4 regions of the Streptomyces sp. NPDC004539 genome follow, and region 4 is predicted to be linked to each of the others. Evidence: riboswitches for the same ligand, from Rfam matches in the RefSeq annotation. Region 4 holds a riboswitch; each other region holds the start of a gene.
The links. A riboswitch is a leader RNA that binds a small molecule or an ion and turns the genes downstream of it on or off. The one in region 4 is predicted to bind cobalamin.
Positions count from the first base shown of each region.

Region 1: it holds a riboswitch for cobalamin, as region 4 does, so the genes downstream of both, ABZX85_RS02555 (ribonucleoside-diphosphate reductase subunit alpha) here and ABZX85_RS21825 (ABC transporter substrate-binding protein) in region 4, are expected to answer to the same signal.
Region 2: it holds a riboswitch for cobalamin, as region 4 does, so the genes downstream of both, ABZX85_RS32215 (cobalamin biosynthesis protein) here and ABZX85_RS21825 (ABC transporter substrate-binding protein) in region 4, are expected to answer to the same signal.
Region 3: it holds a riboswitch for cobalamin, as region 4 does, so the genes downstream of both, ABZX85_RS47470 (prenyltransferase/squalene oxidase repeat-containing protein) here and ABZX85_RS21825 (ABC transporter substrate-binding protein) in region 4, are expected to answer to the same signal.

Region 1 covers NZ_JBEXLS010000001.1:586,939-592,325, reverse strand. The annotation lists gene ABZX85_RS02560 (ribonucleotide-diphosphate reductase subunit beta) at 1-827, opposite strand, end outside; gene ABZX85_RS02555 (ribonucleoside-diphosphate reductase subunit alpha) at 827-3,193, opposite strand; cobalamin riboswitch at 3,323-3,455, opposite strand; gene mctP (monocarboxylate uptake permease MctP) at 3,767-5,377, opposite strand; gene ABZX85_RS02545 (DUF3311 domain-containing protein) at 5,374-5,387, opposite strand, start outside.
Region 2 covers NZ_JBEXLS010000018.1:174,443-179,829, forward strand. The annotation lists gene cobN (cobaltochelatase subunit CobN) at 1-672, opposite strand, end outside; gene ABZX85_RS32210 (cobyric acid synthase) at 669-2,177, opposite strand; gene ABZX85_RS32215 (cobalamin biosynthesis protein) at 2,174-3,223, opposite strand; cobalamin riboswitch at 3,326-3,468, opposite strand; gene ABZX85_RS32220 (hypothetical protein) at 3,605-3,826, opposite strand; gene ABZX85_RS32225 (inorganic phosphate transporter) at 3,847-5,067, opposite strand; gene ABZX85_RS32230 (class II aldolase/adducin family protein) at 5,207-5,387, shown strand, end outside.
Region 3 covers NZ_JBEXLS010000045.1:15,273-20,659, reverse strand. The annotation lists partial or broken gene ABZX85_RS47485 (transposase) at 1-150, shown strand, start outside; gene ABZX85_RS47480 (alpha/beta hydrolase) at 455-1,315, shown strand; gene ABZX85_RS47475 (hypothetical protein) at 1,392-2,825, opposite strand; cobalamin riboswitch at 2,927-3,002, opposite strand; cobalamin riboswitch at 3,094-3,219, shown strand; gene ABZX85_RS47470 (prenyltransferase/squalene oxidase repeat-containing protein) at 3,334-5,387, shown strand, end outside.
Region 4 covers NZ_JBEXLS010000010.1:99,319-104,705, forward strand. The annotation lists gene ABZX85_RS21810 (acyltransferase domain-containing protein) at 1-357, opposite strand, end outside; gene ABZX85_RS21815 (ABC transporter ATP-binding protein) at 740-1,516, opposite strand; gene ABZX85_RS21820 (iron chelate uptake ABC transporter family permease subunit) at 1,513-2,535, opposite strand; gene ABZX85_RS21825 (ABC transporter substrate-binding protein) at 2,532-3,548, opposite strand; cobalamin riboswitch at 3,637-3,764, opposite strand; gene ABZX85_RS21830 (GNAT family N-acetyltransferase) at 3,817-4,377, opposite strand; gene ABZX85_RS21835 (GNAT family N-acetyltransferase) at 4,413-4,922, opposite strand; gene ABZX85_RS21840 (hypothetical protein) at 4,940-5,387, opposite strand, start outside.

The DNA of each region.
Region 1 (5,387 bases), on a different contig from region 4:
CGCATCGACTCGGTGTTCATGCCGGGCAGGCCGTCGCCGCAGAGGTCGCGGGCGAACTGGAGCTCCGCCTCGACGGCCTCCTTCAGCATGTCGGTGACCTGCTGCTGGAGGGCCTCGTCGAAGAGCTCCGGCTCCTCCTTGCGGACCGTGTCGACGACCTCGAACGCGAACGACATGTGCATCGTCTCGTCCCGGAACACCCAGTTGGTGCCGGTCGCCAGGCCGTGCAGGAGACCCCGGCTGCGGAACCAGTAGACGTACGCGAAGGCACCGTAGAAGAACAGGCCCTCGATGCACGCGGCGAAGCAGATCAGGTTGAGGAGGAAGCGGCGCCGGTCGGCCTGCGTCTGGAGGCTGTCCAGCTTCTCGACCTCGTTGATCCACTTGAAGCAGAACTCGGCCTTCTCGCGGATCGAGGGGATGTTCTCGACCGCCGCGAACGCCGCGTTGCGGTCCTCCGGGTCGGGCAGGTAGGTGTCGAGCAGCGTCAGATAGAATTGGACGTGCACGGCCTCCTCGAAGAGCTGACGCGACAGGTACAGCCGCGCCTCCGGGGAGTTGATGTGCTTGTACAGCGTCAGCACGAGGTTGTTCGCGACGATCGAGTCACCCGTCGCGAAGAACGCCACCAGCCGGCCGATGAGGTGCTGCTCCATCGGCGACAGCTTCGCGAGGTCCGCGACGTCCGAGTGGAGGTCGACCTCCTCGACCGTCCACGTGTTCTTGATCGCGTCCCGGTAGCGCTCGTAGAAGTCCGGGTAGCGCATCGGACGAAGCGTCAGCTCGAAGCCGGGGTCGAGCAGGTTCTTCTGGGCTTCGGTGGTCATTACTGGCATGCCTCGCAGGACTCGGGGTTTTCGAGGGAGCAGGCGACCGCGTCGGGGTCCGTGGCCTGCTGCACCGGGATGGGGGCCTGCGCCTGGGCGGCGCGGGCGATGCGCGTCGCCGGGCGCGAGCGCAGGTAGTACGTCGTCTTCAGCCCGGACTTCCAGGCGTACGCGTACATCGAGGAGAGCTTGCCGATCGTCGGCGTCTCCAGGAACAGGTTCAGGGACTGCGCCTGGTCCAGGTACGGCGTCCGCGCGGCGGCCATGTCGATCAGACCGCGCTGCGGGATCTCCCACGCCGTGCGGTACAGCGCCCGCACCTCGTCCGGAATCCACACGAAGTCCTGCACCGAGCCGTTGGCCTCGCGCAGCGCCTCACGGGTCCGGGCGTCCCACACGCCGAGGTCCTTCAGATCCTGCACCAGGTACGAGTTGACCTGGAGGAACTCACCGGAGAGCGTCTCGCGCTTGAACAGGTTGGACACCTGCGGCTCGATGCACTCGTAGACGCCCGCGATGGACGCGATCGTCGCGGTCGGCGCGATCGCCAGCAGCAGCGAGTTGCGCAGCCCGGTCGACGCGATCCGCTCCCGCAGCGCCGCCCACCGCTCCGGCCACGTGAACTCGACGCCGAAGTGGTCGGGGTGCAGCACACCACGCGCCGTACGGGTCTTCTCCCACGCGGGCAGCGGACCGGACCGCTCGGCGAGGTCCGCGGACGCCTCGTACGCGGCCAGCATGATCCGCTCGGCGATCCGCGTCGACAGGGCCTTCGCCTCGGCGGAGTCGAACGGGACGCGCAGCTTGAAGAAGACGTCCTGGAGACCCATCGCGCCCAGGCCCACCGGACGCCACTTCGTGTTGGAGCGGCCCGCCTGCTCGGTCGGGTAGAAGTTGATGTCGACGACGCGGTCGAGGAAGGTCACGGCGGTGCGGACGGTCTCGTCCAGCCGCTCCCAGTCGATGTCGCCACCGGTCACGAACGCGCCCAGGTTCACCGAACCCAGGTTGCAGACGGCCGTCTCGCCGTCGTCCGTGACCTCCAGGATCTCCGTGCAGAGGTTGGAGGAGTGCACGACGTGCCCCGGCTCGGCGGTCTGGTTCGCCGTACGGTTCGCGGCGTCCTTGAACGTCATCCAGCCGTTGCCGGTCTGCGCGAGCGTCCGCATCATGCGGCCGTACAGGTCACGCGCCGGGATCGTCTTCCTGGCGAGACCTTTCGCCTCCGCCGCGCGGTACGCCGCGTCGAACTCGTCGCCCCACAGGTCGACCAGCTCCGGCACGTCCGACGGGGAGAACAGCGACCACTCCTGGTCCGCGTTGACCCGGCGCATGAACTCGTCCGGAATCCAGTGCGCGAGGTTCAGGTTGTGCGTCCGGCGGGCGTCCTCACCGGTGTTGTCCCGCAGCTCCAGGAACTCCTCGATGTCGGAGTGCCAGGTCTCCAGGTAGACCGCCGCCGCGCCCTTGCGCCGACCGCCCTGGTTGACGGCCGCCACACTCGCGTCCAGCGTCTTCAGGAACGGCACGATGCCGTTGGAGTGCCCGTTCGTGCCCCGGATCAGCGAACCCCGGGAGCGGATGCGGGAGTACGACAGACCGATGCCGCCGGCGTGCTTCGACAGCCGGGCGACCTGGTGGTAGCGGTCGTAGATGGAGTCCAGCTCGTCGACGGGGGAGTCGAGGAGGTAGCAGGACGACATCTGCGGGTGGCGGGTGCCGGAGTTGAAGAGGGTGGGGGAGGAGGGGAGGTAGTCGAGCCGGCTCATCAGGCCGTACAGCGCGGTGACTTCGTCCAGGGCGCGGACGGTGCTGTCCTCGGCCAGGCCCGACGCGACCCGGAGCAGGAAGTGCTGGGGGGTCTCGATCACCTTGCGGGTGATCGGGTGCCGCAGGAGGTAACGGCTGTGCAGGGTGCGCAGGCCGAAGTAGCCGAAGCGGTCGTCGGCGGCGGGGTCGATCAGGCCGTCGAGGTACGTGGCGTGCAGGGCGGCGAACTCCGCGGTGCGGTCGGCGATGAGGCCCTCGCGGTGACCCACGGAGACCGACTCCGTGAAGGTCGTCACACCCTGGGAGGCGGCCTCGGCGCGGATGCTGATCGTCAGGAGGCGGGCGGCGAGGCGGGAGTACGCCGGGTCCTCGGAGATCAGGCCGGCGGCGGCCTCGGTCGCGAGCTCGCGCAACTCGGCCTCGTCCGCCCGCGCGGAGCGGCCCCGCAGGGCGGCGGCGGCGACCCGGCCGGGGTCGGCGTCGGGGAGGTCGGCGGTCAGCTCCGTCAGGGTCCGCAGCAGCGCGGTTCCGGGACCGTCGTTCTCGGTCTCGACCGCCTGGACCTCTGAAACCGGTTCGACTGGCGCGATCGTCACGTGAGGCTCTCCCTCGCTCGGCAGGGGGCCTGGGGGAGGGCAGGGCAGCGCGAACGCACGGCGCGTTTGCACCCCGGCCCACTCCGCGAGGCCCGGACGTCAGGGCACGCCGAGCCGTCCTGGGTACGGCTGGGCGCGTGTGCTGTCGGCAGGTCCTCGGACTGACTCTCGTGTGCGTATGCGCACAAGTACACCGTTGCGGGACAGTTCCGGATTCACACCGGATTCCCCTGCGGCGACAGCGAGCATGAGCATACATCTAGTGCCGGGTTGTGGTGGCACCCCCAGATGTTGTGTCGTGTCGGCTTCGGAGTGTCAACTGTCGGGTGAGAATTGTGATGCGGGGGAGGGGGTGGGGCGTGCTGCGGGCTGCCGACTGCGGGCCCGCTGTGGCTGGTCGCGCAGTTCCCCGCGCCCCTGGGGGTGGTGGCCGACGGTGGTTCGCTGCGGGTCGTGCGACACAGGACCGCGCCCCTGGAAGCGCGCGGAGCGCATCTTCCAGGGGCGCGGGGCTGTATCGATCTGCGGCTACCGCCGCGCGGGCGCGAGCAACCACGACGGTGCCGCACCTGCCTAGTGGGCCGCTCCCGACGTCGCCGGAGGTAGCTCCGTCTGGACGCCCGGGTCGCCCGCGTCCGCTGTGTAGTCCTCGGGGCGGGTCTCGTCGATGCCGTCGGGGGCCTTGGCCGCCCGCAGGACGAACGTCAGGACCACCGTGACCGCGACGTTCAGGACGAAGGCGGTGAGGCCGATGTAGCCGATCTCACCGATGCCGGGGATCTCCTTCGAGCTGCCGCCGAAGTGCTTCTGGGTCGGCGAGGCGACGCCGTACGCGGCGATCGTGCCGTAGAGCATGCCGACCGCCCAGCCGCCCAGCAGGGCCCAGCGGTGGAACCAGCGGGTGAAGAGACCGCCGACGAGGGCCGGGAAGGTCTGGAGAATCCAGATCCCGCCGAGGAGCTGGAAGTTGATGGCGACGGTCTTGTCCATCGTCAGGACGAAGACCAGCGCGCCCACCTTCACGAGCAGCGAGACCAGTTTCGAGACCTTGGTCTCCTGCGCCGGCGTCGCGTCGGGCTTGATGAAGTCTTTGTAGATGTTCCGCGTGAAGAGGTTGGCCGCCGCGATGGACATGATCGCGGCCGGCACCAGCGCCCCGATCCCGATCGCCGCGAACGCGACCCCCGCGAACCAGTCCGGGAACATGTTCTCGAACAGCTGAGGGATCGCCAGCTGCCCGTTCTTGACCTTCACCCCGGCGGCGATGGCCATGAACCCGAGCAGCGCCAGCAGCCCCAGCATCAGGGAATACAGCGGCAGGATCGTCGTGTTGCGCCGGATGACGTCGCGGCTCCGGGAGGAGAGAGTCGCCGTGATCGAGTGGGGGTACATGAACAGCGCCAGCGCCGAACCGAGCGCGAGCGTCGCGTACGTCCACTGCGCGCCCTGCGCCGGCACGAGCCCCCCGGCCCCGGCGGCCTCGTACTTCTCCCCGGCCTTCGCGAAGATCTCGTCGAACCCGCCCAGCTTGATCGGGATGTAGATGATCGCGACCGTGATGACGATGTAGATCAGCGTGTCCTTGACGAACGCGATCAGCGCCGGTGCCCGCAGCCCCGAGGAGTACGTGTACGCGGCCAGCACGCCGAAGGCGATCAGCAGGGGCAGGTCCTTGATGAACCAGTTCGTGTCCTCGCCGCCCCCGACGCCCATGACGTCGAGGACCGCCTGGATGCCGACGAGCTGGAGCGCGATGTACGGCATCGTCGCGAGGATGCCGGTGAGGGCGACCGCGAGGGACAGCCCCTTGGACCCGAACCGCCCGCGCACGAAGTCGGACGTGGTGACGTACCCGTGCTTGTGCGAGACGGACCACAGGCGGGGCAGGAACGTGAAGATGAGGGGGTAGACGAGGATCGTGTACGGCACCGCGAAGAACCCGGCCGCGCCGGCCGCGTACACCGCCGCCGGCACCGCGACGAACGTGTACGCCGTGTAGAGGTCCCCGCCGAGCAGGAACCAGGTCACCCAGGTCCCGAACGACCGCCCGCCGAGCCCCCATTCGTCCAGGGAGTGCTCGTTCTCCGCCTTGCGCCAGCGCGCCGCGAGGAACCCCATGACCGTGACGGCCAGGAAGAAGAAGATGAAGACGCCGAGCGCGACGCCGTTCACACCGTCGTTCACTTCGCCGCAC
Region 2 (5,387 bases), on a different contig from region 4:
CTCGGACGCGTGCGCGCCGCCGGCCGCGAGGACCGTCGCCACCAACGCGTCGGCCCCGCTCAGCAGTTCGTACAGCCCGGCGTCCGCGCCGCGCAGCGAACCGCAGTACACGGCAAGGGCGTTGGCGCCCCGCGCCTCGATCGCGTCGCACAGCGTGTCGACGAAGGAGGTGTTGCCGCTCAGCTCGTGGGCCCGGTAGAAGAGCACGCCGACGGTGGGACGGCCCTCGACGAAGGCGCGCTCTCCGCTGACGCCGAACTCCGGCATCTTCTGCGGCTCGTCGAAGCCCTCACCGGTCAACAGCACGGTGTCGGACAGGAATCGGGCCAGCTCCACCAGGTTCGCGGGCCCGCCCTCGACGAGATAGCGCAGCGCCTCCGCGACGACCCCGGCCGGCACCGACGACTCGGCCATCAGCTCCGCGTCCGGCACGGTCTCCCCGCCCAGCAACACGGTGGGAATCCCCGCCGACTTGAGCGCCGCGAGTCCGTCCTCCCAGGCCCGCTTCCCGCCGAGGAGCCGGACGACAGCGATGTCCGCGCCCTCGATCAGCGCCGGCAGCTCCCCGGCGACGTCCACCCGTGTCGGGTTCCCGATCCGGTACGGGGCGCCGGAGGCGCGGGCCGCCAGCAGATCCGTGTCGGCGGTCGACAACAGCAAAACCGTACTCATGCGGGCGCTCCCGGGGGGATGAAGGGCAGTCCTTGCGGCGCTCCCGACTCGATGAGCCCAAGAAGCGCGTCGGTGTTCGCGTGCTGTTCGATCAGGTCGCCGAGCAGATCGAGCTGTCGCTCGCGCAGTTCGGCGAACGAGGTGTCGGTGGCGGGCACGAAGCGGCGGCCCGCGGCGGCGGCCACCTCGCGAAGAAAGGCCCGCCGGAATCCGTCCGACTCCAGCGAACCGTGCCAGTGCGTACCCCAGACGGCCCCGACTCGGCAGCCGTCCAGGAAGGGTTCTCCTCCATCGACAGAGGCGACCCCATGGTGGATCTCGTATCCCTCGACCCGCTCGCCGAGGGCCTCGCCCACCGGCCGGGTCAAGGTCTTCTCGCGGGCGAACCGCACCCGCACGGGCAGCAGCCCGAGCCCGTCGACGATCCCGGCGCGCGACTCGACGTCGTCCTCGATCCGCTCGCCGAGCAGCTGGAAGCCGCCGCAGATCCCGAGCACCGGCCGCCCGGCAGCGGCCCGGCGCCCCAACTCGGCCGCCAGCCCCCGCTCCCGAAGCCACTCAAGTGCCTTCACCGTCCCCCGAGTTCCGGGGACGACGACCAGATCCGCGTCCGCGAGTTCCTCGGGCCGGTCCACGAACCGCACCACCACACCGGGTTCGGCGGCCAGCGCGTCGACGTCCGTGAAGTTCGACATCAACGGCACCGCGCAGACGGCGACCCGGAGCACCTCGTCCCCGACCGGCGCCGTGAGCGAGGACTCCCGTACGGCCCCCCGCAGGGACACCGCCATGCCGTCCTCCTCGTCGATCCCGAGCCCCGCGCGGAACGGCAGCACCCCGTACGACGGACGCCCGGTCAGGCCGCGCAGCATCTCCAACCCCGGTTCCAGCAGCGACACATCGCCCCGGAACTTGTTCACCAGGAACCCGGCGACCAGCGCCTGGTCCTCGGGGGAGAGCAGCGCGACCGTGCCGAAGAACGACGCGAAGACGCCGCCCCGGTCGATGTCCCCGACCACCAGCACCGGCAGCCCCGCGTTCCGCGCGATGCCCATGTTGACGATGTCGGTGCGCCGCAGATTGATCTCGGCGGGCGATCCGGCGCCCTCGCAGATCACCGCGTCGTGCGTGGCGCGGAGTTCGGCGAGACAGTCGAGGACGGTTCCGAGGAGCTGCTCCTGCCGGCCCCCGTGGTACCGGCGGGCGTCCATCTCGCCGACCGGCTTGCCCATCAGCACGACCTGGCTGCTGCGCTCCCCGCCCGGCTTCAGCAGCACGGGGTTCATCAGCGCCGTCGGCTCGATCCGGCACGCCTGCGCCTGCATGGCCTGCGCCCGCCCGATCTCGGCGCCCTCCCGGGTCACGAACGAGTTCAGGGACATGTTCTGCGCCTTGAACGGCGCGACCTTCACCCCCTGCCGGACGAGCCACCGGCAGATCCCGGCGGTGACGACACTCTTCCCGGCGTCCGAGGTGGTCCCGGCGACCAACAGCCCGCCACTCATGAACCCGCCCCCCTTTTCAGCAACCGTTTACACAAACTCCGCCCGGCAGCCCCGAGCCCCGTGGCCCCGACCCCGGCAGCCCCGACACGCCTAGCGGCCCCCCGCCCCGCCAACGCCCGCCCGACCACCACCCGCCCGGCGACCGTCACCCCCAGCGCCAGCCAACTCACCCGCCGGGACAGCCGCACAGCCCGCTCGACATCACCGACGACGACCCCGCGCCCACCGGCGTTGAGCACCGGCCGATGCTCCACCCGCCCCGCGTACGACAGGGTCCCGCCCATCCGCACCCCGAGCGCCCCCGCGAACGACGCCTCCACCGGCCCGGCGTTGGGGCTCGGATGCTTCACCGCGTCCGCCCGCCAGGCCCGCACGGCCCCCCGGGGATCGTCCCCGGCGGCACACGCGAGGACGGCGGTCAGCCGGGCCCCCGGCCAGCCGGCGACGTCGTCGAGCCGGGCGGAGGCCCACCCGTACCGCAGGTGACGCGGCGACCGGTGCCCCACCATCGCGTCGAGCGTGTTGACGGCCCGGAACCCCAGCAGCCCCGGCACCCCGCCGACGGCCCCCCACACCAGCGCGCCCACGACCGCGTCGGACGTGTTCTCGGCAACCGATTCCACAACGGCCCGCGCGATCCCGTAGGCGTCCAGCGCCTGCGGGTCCCGCCCGCACAGATGCGGCAGCCGCGCCCGCGCCGCCTCGACGTCCCCGGCCTCCAGCGCCCGTCCGATGTGCCGCGCCTCGCGCGCGAGGGAGGTGCCGCCGACGACCGCCCAGGTCGCGGCGGAGGTCAGGGCGAGGGAGGCGCCGGGGGAGCGGCGTACGGACGAGGCGGCCACCGCGCCCAGGGCGATCGCGCCGCCCGCGCAGACGGCCGTGTGCAGGGCTCCCCAGCCGCGGTGGTCGTGCCACAGCACGCGTTCCACGGACATCGCGGCACGGCCGAACGCGGCGACCGGATGCCCCCGGCGGGGGTCGCCGAGGAGCAGGTCACCGAGGAGGCCGGCGGCGGCGCCGTACGCGTGGAGGCGATCGGCACCCATCGGCTCAGCCGGCCGTGGGAGCGGGCAGCGGTCGGGGTCGGTACCTCAGACGGCGGCGGCCGAGCATAGCGATATGTCCTCACTCAGGGTGTCCACGCCCTGGTTCGACGAGACCGGCGGTGGGAGTTCCTGGCTCCCGGGGATGACTACCCCGGTCACAGTGGCGGGACCGCGCCGGATTCGCACCGACTTCCTCCTGAGCCGCCGTACATGGCCCTGGCAGTCCACCACGGGCCTCGAAGAGCCGTCAACTCGCTGTTGACCTGCGAGAGCGGACTGTGCAGAACCCCACACGACCCGTCGGGCCGACCGCACACGAAACCCCGTACGGCGGGTGCCGTACGGGGTTGTGGAAACGGTTGCTGCCGGTCTTCCGGAGGCTCAGGCGACGATGAGGCTGATGCCGTACGCCACGGCCCCCAGGCACGCCGCGAAGCACGCGTACGCGCCGGTGACCGCGAGGGCGGCGGAGCCGCCGTCGGCCTGGGCGCGCTCGTGCCGGGAGAGGCCCATGACGCCGAGGGTGAAGAGGGTCACGATGCCCACGGTGACCACGAGGCTGACACCGAAGACGGAGCCGAGAGCGGACCAGTCGATCTTCATGGTTGCGGTGTCCTTCGGGGTCAGACGGTCGCGGCCGGGGGAGCGGCCGGGTCGGTGGTGGCGACGGTCGCCGGCGCGGGGATGACGACCTTGATGTCACCGGCGTCGGAGTCGGAGTCGGAGACGACATCAGCGGTGTCGTCCGTGTCGTTCACGTTGTTGTGGTCGACGACCTCGCGCCGCGAGATCTTCCAGATCGCCGCGCTGGAGCCGACGAGGAAGACGGCGACGGCTGCCGTGCCCCAGTCACCGAGGTCGGTGACCGACTCGGCGAGCGCGCCGACGAGCCCGGCGGCCGGCAGCGTCAGCCCCCAGGCGACGAACATCCGGGTCGCCGTGGACCAGCGCACCACCCCGCCCTTGCGGCCGAGCCCCGCGCCCATCACGGAGCCGGATACGGCGTGCGTGGTGGAGAGGGAGAAGCCGAGGTGGGAGGAGGCCAGGATGACTGTCGCGGCGGACGTCTGGGCGGCGAAGCCCTGCTGCGGCCGGAGGTCGGTGAGGCCCTTGCCCATCGTGCGGATGATGCGCCAGCCGCCCAGGTAGGTGCCGAGCGCGATCGCGACGCCCGCGGAGAGGATGACCCAGGTGGGCGGGTCGGAGTCGGGCGCCAGGGAGCCGCCCGCGACCAGCGCGAGGGTGATGATGCCCATCGTCTTCTGCGCGTCGTTCGTGCCGTGCGCGAGGGAGACGAGGCCGGCCGAGGCGATCTGCCCGAACCGGTAGCTCTTCTCCGCGGCCTTTCCTTCGGCCTTCTTGCCGAGGGTGTACGACAGCCTCGTCGCCAGCATCGCGGCGAGCCCGGCGACGATCGGGGCGGCGACCGCCGGGATCAGCACCTTCGTCACCAGCACGTCGCCGTGCACCGCGCCGGAGCCGGCCGAGGCCAGCGTGGCGCCGATCAGGCCGCCCATCAGGGCGTGCGAGGAACTGGAGGGCAGGCCCACCAGCCAGGTCAGCAGGTTCCAGAGGATCGCGCCCACCAGGGCGGCGAAGATGACCTCCGGTCGTATACCGCTTTCGTCGACGAGTCCCTTGGAGATCGTGTTCGCGACCTCCACGGAGAGAAACGCCCCCACAAGGTTGAGCGCGGCGGACATGGCCACCGCCACCTTGGGCCTCAGTGCGCCGGTCGAGATGGTCGTGGCCATCGCGTTGGCGGTGTCGTGGAAACCGTTCGTGAAATCGAACGCGAGAGCGGTGATCACCACTATCGCGAGGATCAGCGAGAAGTTTTCCATTTACCCAGGCAATCGTTCGAAGTAATCGGCTGGTTGAAGGTAGGTAACCTGGATGAACGGAAGGTGAACTGGACAGGGCATCGTGGTGTCGCTCCGGGCATGACTCCCCCTCTTCCCCGCCCCCTGGCAGGATCGCCGTATGGCTGAGCAGAGGCGCCCGCGTCCCGAAGAGGCCGCGGCATGGGGCTCCCTGGTGACGACCGCCCGCCGCACCGTCACCGACGGACTCGTGGTGGGCACATCCGGAAACGTGTCGGTCCGCGTCGCCGAGGTGGTCCTCGTCACACCGACAGGCGTCCCGTACGACCGTCTCGGGCCGG
Region 3 (5,387 bases), on a different contig from region 4:
GTCTGTCTCGGACCCGAAGACGACGTCGCCGAGGTCACCGCCGTCCAGGTCCGCCGGGTCGTCACCGACCTGATCGAGATGGGCCGCTGGCATGACGGTGACCGCGACATCCTGATCGTCTTCGACGCCCCGCGCATGGCCCAGCTCCTGGATCTTCGTATCGACCTCGATGAGCTTCCGGTCCTCGGCGATGATCTCCTCGTACCGGGCCCGGAAAACGCTACCGACCTTCGTTCTCGTGGGCATGGCGCCTACCACTCCTCGGCACGGGACGCCGGCACTCCCTCCGCCGGCGACAAGTCCCGGCTTCTGCTCGCAGCATCTTGCCGCACGAGACTCATGACAACCCATGGCCAAAGCTGTTACGTACGACGGGTTCAAAAGACGACCTCTTACGTCAACGGGCCGTTGCCGCCGAGACCCGCTGCACCGTAGGTTCTCCGCGGTGACCTTGATGGAGACGCAGAGCCTCGCGTCGATGAGCGACGGGGCGCGGTTGTGCTGGACGGCGCTGGGGGACACGGCTCGGCAGCCGCCCGTGGTGATGCTCCACGGCGGTCCGGGGCTGCCGGACTACCTGGGCGACGTCGCCCCCATGGTCGCGGACCTCACGCCCGTGTACCGGTACGACCAGCGTGGCACCGGCCGATCCCCGTGGGAGGGCCGTCATTCCCTCGGCCGGCATGTCGACGACCTCGCCGAACTGCTCGACGTATGGGAGGTGCCCAGGGCCGTGCTGGTCGGGCACTCCTACGGCACCGACCTGGCGAGCCGGTTCTGCCTGGCGTACCCCGATCGGATCGCCGGAATGCTGCTGATGTGCGGGCCGTTCGTCGGTGACTGGCGCGCCGGGGACCGGGCGGAGCGTGACCGCCGTATGACCGCCGCGCAGCAGGAGCGGCTCCGCGTACTGGAGGAGTCGCCGCGCCGTACGGAGGAGGAGGAAGTCGAGCTGCTCACGCTGGCCTGGTTCACCGACCATGCCGATCCCGAACGTGGCTGGAACTGGGCAGCGCGGGGTGCCCGGCGGCGGCGCCCCGTCAACTGGGTCATGAACAGGGAACTCGGCAGGGAGGGACGCGCGGACCCGCTCGACGGGCACCTTGCCGAACTGAGTGAGCACTTGCCCGCGCGAACGGAACTCCTCGCCGGGGTCGCCGATCCTCGGCCCCTGTCGGCTCTCGAATCACTCGCGTTCCGGCTCGGTCTACCGTTGACGCGGATCGCGGACGCCGGGCACGAGCCCTGGCTGGAGCAGCCCGACGCCGTACGTACGCACCTCCGGAGATTCGTGCGGGGCGCGGTGGACGCATAGGGCTTCGACCGGCCCTCCGGCCGTGTGCTTCCCGGCCTCGGGTGCACACCGCGACCCGGTAGCCGTACGGCTGCCGTCAGGCCCCCCAGCGCACGGCGATCGTGTCTCCGACGCCCACGGCCGTCTCCCGTGCGGCGGTCGCGAAGGACGAGCCGTCGATGCTGACCTTCCAGGTGCTGGAGCCGTTGGCGGCCGTGCCGTTGAGGGCGGTGACGGTCCCGGTGCCGGAGGACGGTGTCACGGCTGTCACGCAGCCGGACGGAGTGGCCGAACCTCCCGAACCCCCTGAACCTCCCGAACCCCCCGAGCCCGTCGCCGCGTCGAGGACGGCACCCAAGGTCGTCGTCGCGCCGGTCGGCGTCAGGGCGACCGAGCACACCCGCAGGTTCCCGGACCCGTCGTCCACGGTCAGCGCCAGCTTCGTCGCCGTACCGGCGGTGAAGGACGACTGCCCCACCCACTGCGGGGCGCCGGCGGTCGTCGGGACGGGCGGTGTGGCCGTGAAGCCGCCTCCGGCCACCGCGCGCAGGCCGTCGATGGACGCGTACGAGGACGGACTCGTGTCGCTGGGCAGGTACTTGAAGCCGCCGCCGGGGTTGAACTGCTGGGCGATCAGGAAGTCGACCGGGGTCTTGCCCTGGGCGGTGAGGAAGTCACCGGTCTGCGGATTGATCCCGCAGGCGTTGAGGCCGGACACGGCCCAGCCGTTGGAATCGGTGTTCACCCCGAACACGGCGTTGAAGGCCCCGGTGCTCGCCACCAGCTTGCTCTTGAGGAACGCCTTGGCCTGCACGACGTCGGTGTCGGTGTTCGGCACGCCCGACACGCACAGCGCCGCCATGGCCGCGCCGGTCATGTCGATGTCGCTCGCGGCGGCGAGCTGGGTGGGGTTGCCCTCGGCCTTGCCGTAGTTCCAGCCGCCGTCGTTGTGCTGGTTGGCGCGCAGCCGGGTGACGATCGCGTCGCGCAGCGACTGGGGGACGCGGACCTGCCCGGATGCCGTCTTCGCGCCGCCCAGGGCCAGCGCGGCGAACACCGTGCCGTTGAAGGTGGCCGACGGGCCGAAGTAACCGGCTTCCGAGGTCTGCCAGTAGCCGTAGATGTCGGCGATCAGGTTGCGGGAGGCGGAGACACGGGCCGGGTCGAGGCCGGCGGCGTAGGCGTTGAGGGCGGCGCGTTCGTAGTCGGTGACGACGGGGGAGGAGGACGGCCAGCCGCCGGTGGACAGCAGGTCGCGGTAGACGGTTCTCGCGTTCTTGCTCGTGTCGCCGCCCGGCGTCACGTCCACGGCGGCGGTCCCGGCCGCGGCGAAGGCGCTGAACGCCCACTCGTTGGACAGCCCCGACCCGGCGTACGAACCGTCCGCCGCCTGAAGGGACTTGAGGTAGGTGACGCCGTTCGTCTTCGAGGTGGCGATCTGCGCCGGGGTGGCGGTGGCCGCCGCGGGCAGCGTGGTGAGCGCGAAGGCGCCGAGGGCGGCGGCGAGGGTCAGGGCGGAACGACGGGACATGGCCTGCTCCTTGGGTGAGGGACGCCGACCGGACCCGCCTGCGGTGGGTGGGGCCGCCGTCCGGGACGCGTGGATCGGCTTCCGAAGGTGCTGCGCCGCCTGGGCATTCGGGCTCGGAACGGCCCTCTGCCGTCCCACACCGCTGCGCGTCAGCCCCGGACTCCCACCGGGTTCCCCCACTCGGCAGTGCCGGACGGTACCCGACCGCCACCCGCGTGGCCAGAGCGACCCGCGTCACCCTGTGCGACACCTTGACGCTCTCTGTGAACCGTGTTCAAATCCGCCTGATACGCAAGAAGTTCCAGGGGAAGCCGGTCGAAAACCGGCGCTGACCCGCAACCGTGGGCCCGGCACACGCCGGGCGAGCCGGACTGCCTGGAGCGTGATCCGAGCAACGAACGCCGTCGCGGACTACGGCGTGGTGCGACCGACTCTCGTACGGGGGAACTCCCGTGACCACGAGGGTCCTCAACCACGTCTCCGTCCCGCGCCGGACGAGGGGGCGGCCATGGGGACCGGAGAGCGAAGAGGCGCGCGGTCGGGCACAACACCCGGCGCCTGGACGGCACTTGCGACCGCGCTGCTGCTGATCGCAGCCGCCTGCACGACCTTCCTCACCACCATCTCCCCAGCCGCCGCCGACCCCATCGGCGACTGCACCGCGACCGACGGCGCGGTCGCCGCCGTCGACTTCGAGCCGTTCGGCGGCAAGGTCGAGCGCGGCTGCGACACCACCCCGACCACCGGCTACGACCTCCTCCACGACGCCGGCTTCACCACCACCGGCACCCGGCACGACGGCCCCGGCTTCATCTGCCGTATCGGCTCCGGCACCTTCAACTCCGGTACGCAGTACCCGACTCCGGACGAGGAACCCTGCGTTCTGACCCCGCAGGCGACGGCCTACTGGTCGTACTGGACCGCCGCACCCGGCCAGGACGAATGGACCTACAGCCGGTACGGAGCCATGGACCGCACACTCAAGGACGGCGACGTCGACGCCTGGGTCTACGGCGGCACCGACGTCGGCGGCAGCACGGGCCGGCCCGCCTTCACCCCGGACGACGTCCGCGCGGGCACCACCGGCACCCCCGATCCGGGCACCACCCCCACCGGCGCGCCCGGCGACATCGACCTGGCCTCCGCGGCGACCTGGCTCAAGAGCCGCCTCACCGACGGCGAACGCGTCGTCGACGACGGCGCCCCGAACCACCTCCTGACCACCGAGACCGCCTACGCCCTCGCCGCCACCGACGGCAGGAGCGCCGGCCTCGACAAGATCACCGCCTTCCTCGCCGCCCACACCGCCGACTACGCCTACCCGAACGGCACCGACCGGGCCCCCGACGCCACGGCAGCCGCCCGCCTGGCCCTCCTCGCCGAGATCACCGGACAGGACGCGCACACCTTCGGCGGCCACGACCTCGTCGGCGACCTGGCGAAGAACGTGTGCGCGGCGGGCCCGGAGTCCGGCGAACCGACCCCCGGCTGCACCGCCAAGGGCGACTTCGCGGGCGCCGGGTACGCCGAGGGACAGGCTCTGTCCGTACTGGCCCTGTTGCGGTCCGGAACGACTCCTCCGGCGGCCACCGTCGGCCGCCTCACCCAACTCCAGTGCGCCGACGGCGGCATCACCAGCATCCTCATCCGCCCCGGCGAGCACTGCGACGGCGACTCCGCCACCACCGGCCTGGTCGCCCTCGTCCTGAACAAGGCGGGCGGTCACGACGACGCGGTCACGAAGGCGCGCACCTACCTGACGAAGACCCAGCGCGCGGACGGCGCGTTCCCCGGCTACACCGGTTCCACGACCGGCGGCGTGTACGCGACCGCGTACGCCGCCCAGGCCCTGCGCGTACTCGGCGACACCACCCGCGCGAACGCGGCCGTGGGCTGGCTGTCGCGGCAGCAACTCGACGGCGGCGGCTTCGGGTTCGAGGAGGGCGCCACCGACCCGGCCCTCTATCCGACCCCGCCCGCCGTCCTCGCCGGCGCCGGCACCAGCCTCGTCACCCTGACCACGAAGCAGGCCGAGCCGACCGACCCGCCGACGACCCCCACCGCGCCCCCGACCACCCCGCCCCCGGGGGTCGGCCCCGACCTCAAGAAGGGCGTCGCCTACCTCACCGACCCCGCCAACCTGAAGCAGGGCCGCTACTACACCGCCGGACCCGGGACGACCCGCGCCGACTTCGGCCTGACCGTCGACGGCGCCTACGCCCTCGCCGCGACCGGCCTCGACAACGCCGGACTGCGCGGCATCGTCGACTTCCTCGACCACGAGGGCAAGGACGGCGAGGGCCGCACCGTCAACGACTGGACCGGCATCGGCACACCCCACGCCACCGGCGGCTCCCTCGGCAAGACAGCCCTGCTCGCCGAGGCCGTCGGCCGCGACCCGCGCGACTTCGCCGGCCACGACCTGATCGCCGCGCTCGACAAGGCCGTATGCACGAAGGCGAGCACCGCGCCCGACCGTTCCTGCGCGGCGAAGGGCGCCTACACCTATGCGCCTTCCGTGTTCGGCCAATCCCTCGCGGTGATCGCGCAGTTGAGGGCCGG
Region 4 (5,387 bases):
CAGCATGCCCGCAGCGACGCAGGCCGCGATGTCGCCGAAGCTCATGCCGACCACCCGGTCCGGGGCGAACCCCGAGCGGCACAGCGCCCGGTGCACGGCCACCGAGCACGCGAACAGCGCGTACTGCGGCGTTCCCACCGGGCCGTCCGCCAGCTCCCGTGAACTCCTCAACTCCCCGCTCAGTAACCGCGACACGACCGGCGCCACCCCGAACTCCCCGGCCACCGCGTCGCCTTCGGCGGCGACCTCCTCCAACGCCTCCTCCACGACGTCCTGCGCGTCCAGCGCCCCGAGCAGCGGCGCCAGCGAGAAATCCCCCTGCCCGGCGAAGGCATGGACCACCAACCGACCGTTCACCACAGCACCTCCCGAACTCGGCCGTCCTCACACGCCGTCGCGTGTCCCTCGACCACAGACCTCAGCACAGGCCGCCCCGGCGTCGGCAGAGCGCGCGGCGGCACAGGGGAGCGACACGGGCGCGTGGCCCTCCGGGCGAGGGCGGGGAGTGGGGCCGGGGCGCCGCGCCGATGTGGGGGAACGCCTCGCGGGCTGCCCGGCGGCCGTGGCGCGTACACCGTCCCGGCCGGCCGTGGCACATCGTGCGGCCCCGGCCTTCGGTGGCGCGCACGCGCTCCCGGCAGCCCGCGGCGCGCACCCGTCCCGGCCGCCGTCCGGCGCGTGCGCCCGGCTCACACGGCCGGACGCCGGGTCTTCACCGGCTCCCGCGTGTGCGCCCCGCTCACACCGGGCCGAGGAAACGGATGTGCGGACGGCCGTCGGCCGCCTCCTCGGGGAAGGTGACCGTGGCGCGTACGCCGTACACGTCCGCCACGAGCGACTCCGTCAGGACCTCGCGGGGGGTGCCGGCCGCGATGACGCGGCCCTGTTTGAGGACGGCCAGGCGGTCGCAGTACATCGCCGCGAGGTTGAGGTCGTGGAGGGCGACGACCGTCGTGATGCCCAGCTCCGTGACCAGGGACATCAGGGCCAACTGGTGCTGGATGTCGAGGTGGTTGGTCGGCTCGTCCAGGAGCAGCTCACGGGGGTCCTGCGCGAGGGCGCGCGCGATGTGCACCCGCTGCCGCTCCCCGCCCGACAGGGAGTGCCAGGGCCGCTCCGCCTTGTCCGCGAGCCCGGTACGCTCCAGCGCCGTCCGCACGGCGTCCTCGTCACCCGGCGCGGCCGGCGCCCACGCCCGCCGGTGCGGGATACGGCCCAGCCGGACGACGTCGACGACCGTCAGCGCGACCTGCGTGTCCGCCTGCTGCTCGACGACGGCGACCCGGCGCGCGACCGCCCGGCGGCCCACCTCCGGCAGCGGGCGGCCGTCGAGGGTGACGGTGCCCGAGTCCGGGGCGAGGACACCCGCGAGGAGCCGCAGCAGCGTGGACTTCCCGGAGCCGTTCGGCCCGAGCAGGCCCGTGACCTCGCCGGGGCGCGGGGTGAGGGTGACGCCGTCGAGGATCAGGGTGCCGCCCGCCGTACGGCGGACCCGGTCCGCGTTCAGCCCGTTCACCGCGCCCCCTTCGTCCGGTACAGCACCGCCACGAACGCCGGCACCCCGATCAGGGACGTCACGACCCCCACCGGGACCTCCTGCGGGGCGAGGACCGTCCGGGCCAGCGTGTCGACCCAGACCAGGAACACCGCGCCCGCCAGCGCCGTCGCCGGGAGCAGCCGGGTGTGGCCGGGGCCGGTGAGGGCGCGGGTCGCGTGCGGCAGGACCAGGCCGACGAAGCCGATCGCACCCGCCGAGCTGACCAGGGCCGCCGTCAGCAGCGCCGTCGTACAGAGCAGGATCAGCCGGGTACGGGCCACGGAGACGCCCAGCGACGTCGCCGCGTCCTGGCCGAACGCGAACGCGTCCAGCGTGCGGGCCTGGCCCACGCAGACCAGCAGCGCCACCGCGAGGATCGCCGCGCCGACCGCGACGTCCGTCCAGTCCGCGCCGCTCAGCGAGCCCAGCAGCCAGAACAGGATGCCCCGCGTGGTCTCCGCGTCGGCGGCCGTCATCACGATGAACGACGTCAGCGCCGAGAACAGCTGCATCGCCGCGACCCCCGCGAGGACCACCCGGTCCGTCGTCCCGCCCAGCGTGTGACTGAGCAGCAGCACCAGCCCGAACGACAGCATCGCCCCGATGAACGCCCCGCCCGACACCGACACGAGCCCGCCGCCCGCGCCGAGGACGACGATGACGACCGCGCCCGTCGACGCGCCCGAGGAGACGCCCAGCACGAACGGGTCCGCGAGGGGGTTGCGCAGCAGCGACTGCATCACCGCCCCGCACACCGCGAGCCCCGCCCCGCACACTGCCGCGAGGAGCGTGCGCGGGAGCCGCAGGTTCCACACGATGCCGTCCCGCAGCGGGCTCAGCTCCGAGTGGCCCCAGCCGAGATGGGACGCCACCGACGCCCACACGTCACCGACGGCGATGTCCGCCGGGCCGATCGTGATCGCCAGGGCGACCGAGAGGGCCAGCAGCGCGAGGCCGCCCGCGCCGAGCAGCAGCCCGCGGGCCGTCGCCCGGGTCATCCCGCGAGGCCGTCCGCGCGCAGCGCCGCCGCGACCTTCTCGATGCCCTCGACCGTACGGATCGTCGGGTTCATGGCCTGACCGGACAGCAGGACGTACCGCTTCTTCTTCACCGCCGTCATGTTCTTCGTGACCGGGTTCGACTCCAGGAACTCGATCTTCTTCGCGGCGGTCTCCGCGGTCTGCTGCTTACGGGTCAGGTCGCCGATCACCAGGACGTCCGGGTCGCGGTCGGCGACCGTCTCCCAACTCACCTGCGGCCACTCGTCCTTCGTGTCTGCGAAGGCGTTCTTCGCGTCCAGCGTGCGGGTGATGACGCCGGGGGCGCCGCAACAGCCCGCCAGGTAGGGGGACTGGGAGTTCGCGAACCAGTACAGCAGCGTGACGTCCTGCGCCTTGAGGCCCGAAGTCGCCGCCGTCACGCGCTTCTTGAGGTCGGCGACCAGTTTCTCGCCGCGTTCCTCGACACCGAAGATCCTTGCCAGGTCCAGGACTTCGCCGTAGATCGTGTCGATCGCGAGGGGCTGGGTGCGGGCGCCGTCGCCGTCCCCGCCGTTGTCCTTGCCGACGCAGTCGGAGGGGGAGAGGTACGTCGGGACGCCCAGCTTCTCGAACTGCTCGCGCGGGGCGACGCCGCCCTTGCCGAGGGTCGAGGCGAACGAGGCGGCCACGAAGTCCGGTTCGGTGTCGAGGACGGTCTCCAGGGAGGGGGCGTTGTCCGCGAGGCGCTTGACCTTCGCGTTCTCCTTCGTCAGGTTCGCGGAGACCGGGTCGGTCCAGGTCGCCGTGCCGACCATGCGGTCCGCGAGACCCAGGGAGAGCATGATCTCGGTCGTGCCCTGGTTGAGGGAGACCGCCCGCTTCGGCGGGGAGCCGACGGTGACCTTCTGCCCGCAGTTCGTGAGCGTCACCGCCTCGGCGGCGCTCTTGGAGTCCTTCTCCGAGGACCCTCCGCACCCGGTCAGCAGGACGGCGGAGACGATGAACAGGGCAGCGGGACGTGCGAGCCGCACAGAGCATCCTTCGGCGTCGAGGGCTCGTACGCGAAGCCCGGTCGTACGGTCGAACCCCCGACCGTCTTCCCGGCCGGTGGCCGCCAGCAGGTCTTCGGACTCGGGATCGTCCGGCCGGAGCGCCTTCCCGGACGAACTCACCCCGTCCAGTGGCCTGTTGCCCCGCCCGTCACCCTCACCGCTGCGCGTCAGCTCCGGATTCCCACCGGATTCCCTGACCCGTGCGCCCACCTGCGCGCACATGGGTTCGACTGGCCCTGGGAAGCTATCACACGCCCTCCGCCCGCCACCGGTCCGCGCGCACCGCGTACACGTACTCACTGCCCCACTCGCCGTCCCCGTCGAGATCGTTCTCCACGAGGTGCGCCTCCCTGGCCATCCCCAGCCGCTCGCACACCCGCACCGACCCGGTGTTCCGGGTGTCCAGCCGGGCGAAGAGCCGGTGGACCCCGAACGCCTCGAAGGCGAGAGCGGCCACCGCCCGCGCCGCCTCCGCCGCGTACCCCTGTCCGCCGTGCGCCGGATGGAACACCCACCCGATCTCCGCCTGCCGCGCCCGCGCGCTCGCCAGCTTCAGCACGATCTCCCCGACGACCCCCGGCTCCTGCGCCCGGCACACCGCGACCACCAGATCGTCGCCGTCCTCGGCCCACCGCGTCCCGGCGGACCGCCGCACCAGCGATTCCGCGCACTTGTCCCTGGTCAGCGGCGGCCGGTACAGGTAGCGGGCCACCTCGGGAATCCCCTGGTAGGCGTGCAGGTCGTCGAGGTCGTCCGGGGTGAAGAGGCGCAGGCGGAGGCGTTCGGTGGAGAGGGGGAGTGTGATCACCGGGTCAAGCTATCCCCGGGAGGGAGCCGTACGCCTCAGGGTTTCCCGGCGTCCGCGAGGCTGAGCCGCCATCGCACCTCGCCCTCCTGCCACTCCCCGGTCGCCGTCAGTCCCGCACTCGCCGCGACGGCGGCCGACGCCCGGTGGTCCGGGTGGACATGGGCGACGACGGTGTCCACCCCCTTCTCGACGAGCCACCCGACCAACCCCCGGGCGGCTTCCCCGGCGATCCCCCGCCCCTGCCACGGGGTCCCCACCACCCACGCCACCCCCGCGACGGCCCTCCGCTCGACCGTCGCCTGAACAGTCCCCACCAGGCACCCTCCCTCACGCAGCCGGACCACCCAGTTCAGCCAGTCCACCCCCGGCTCGGAGGAACCGGCGGCGAGGCGCAGGTAGCGCTCGTGCAGAGCCTCCGGAGTGTCCGGTGCACCACCGATGAAGGCATGGAGCGCAGGATCGGACAGCACGACCGCCATCTCCCCGGCGTGCTCGACGCGCAAGGGCACAAGATCGAGCCGCCCGGTACGGATCGCCTCCGCCATGAGGCCGTGCCTGGCGGTCACTCCCGCGCCTCCTCATACCGGGCCATGATCGCCGCGAGCCGGACGGCCCACTCGCGCTCGGCGACGTCGAGGCCCTGCTCCAGCGTCTCGACGAACGACACCCGGCTCACCGACGCCACGGTCGGCGCCCCCAGCGCCGGACGCCCCTCCTCGTACAACCGACAACCGAGATGCAGCCACTCCCCATCAGGAAACGCGAACGCCCTCACATCGTTGGTGCACTCACCCCAGTCCAGAAACGCCCACCGAGCAAGCGCCTCCCCCACCTCGGGCTCCTCCCCGACCTCGTCGTACGCCCAACTCTCCGCGACGAGAAACGCCTCGACCGGCGAACTGAACCCCACCGGCGCCGCCCCCGCCCCACGGAACCGCGGCAACTCGTCCCCGAGCTTCTTCACCAGCAGCGGCGGATAGAACGCGTTGTCCCACGCGTTCACATGCACC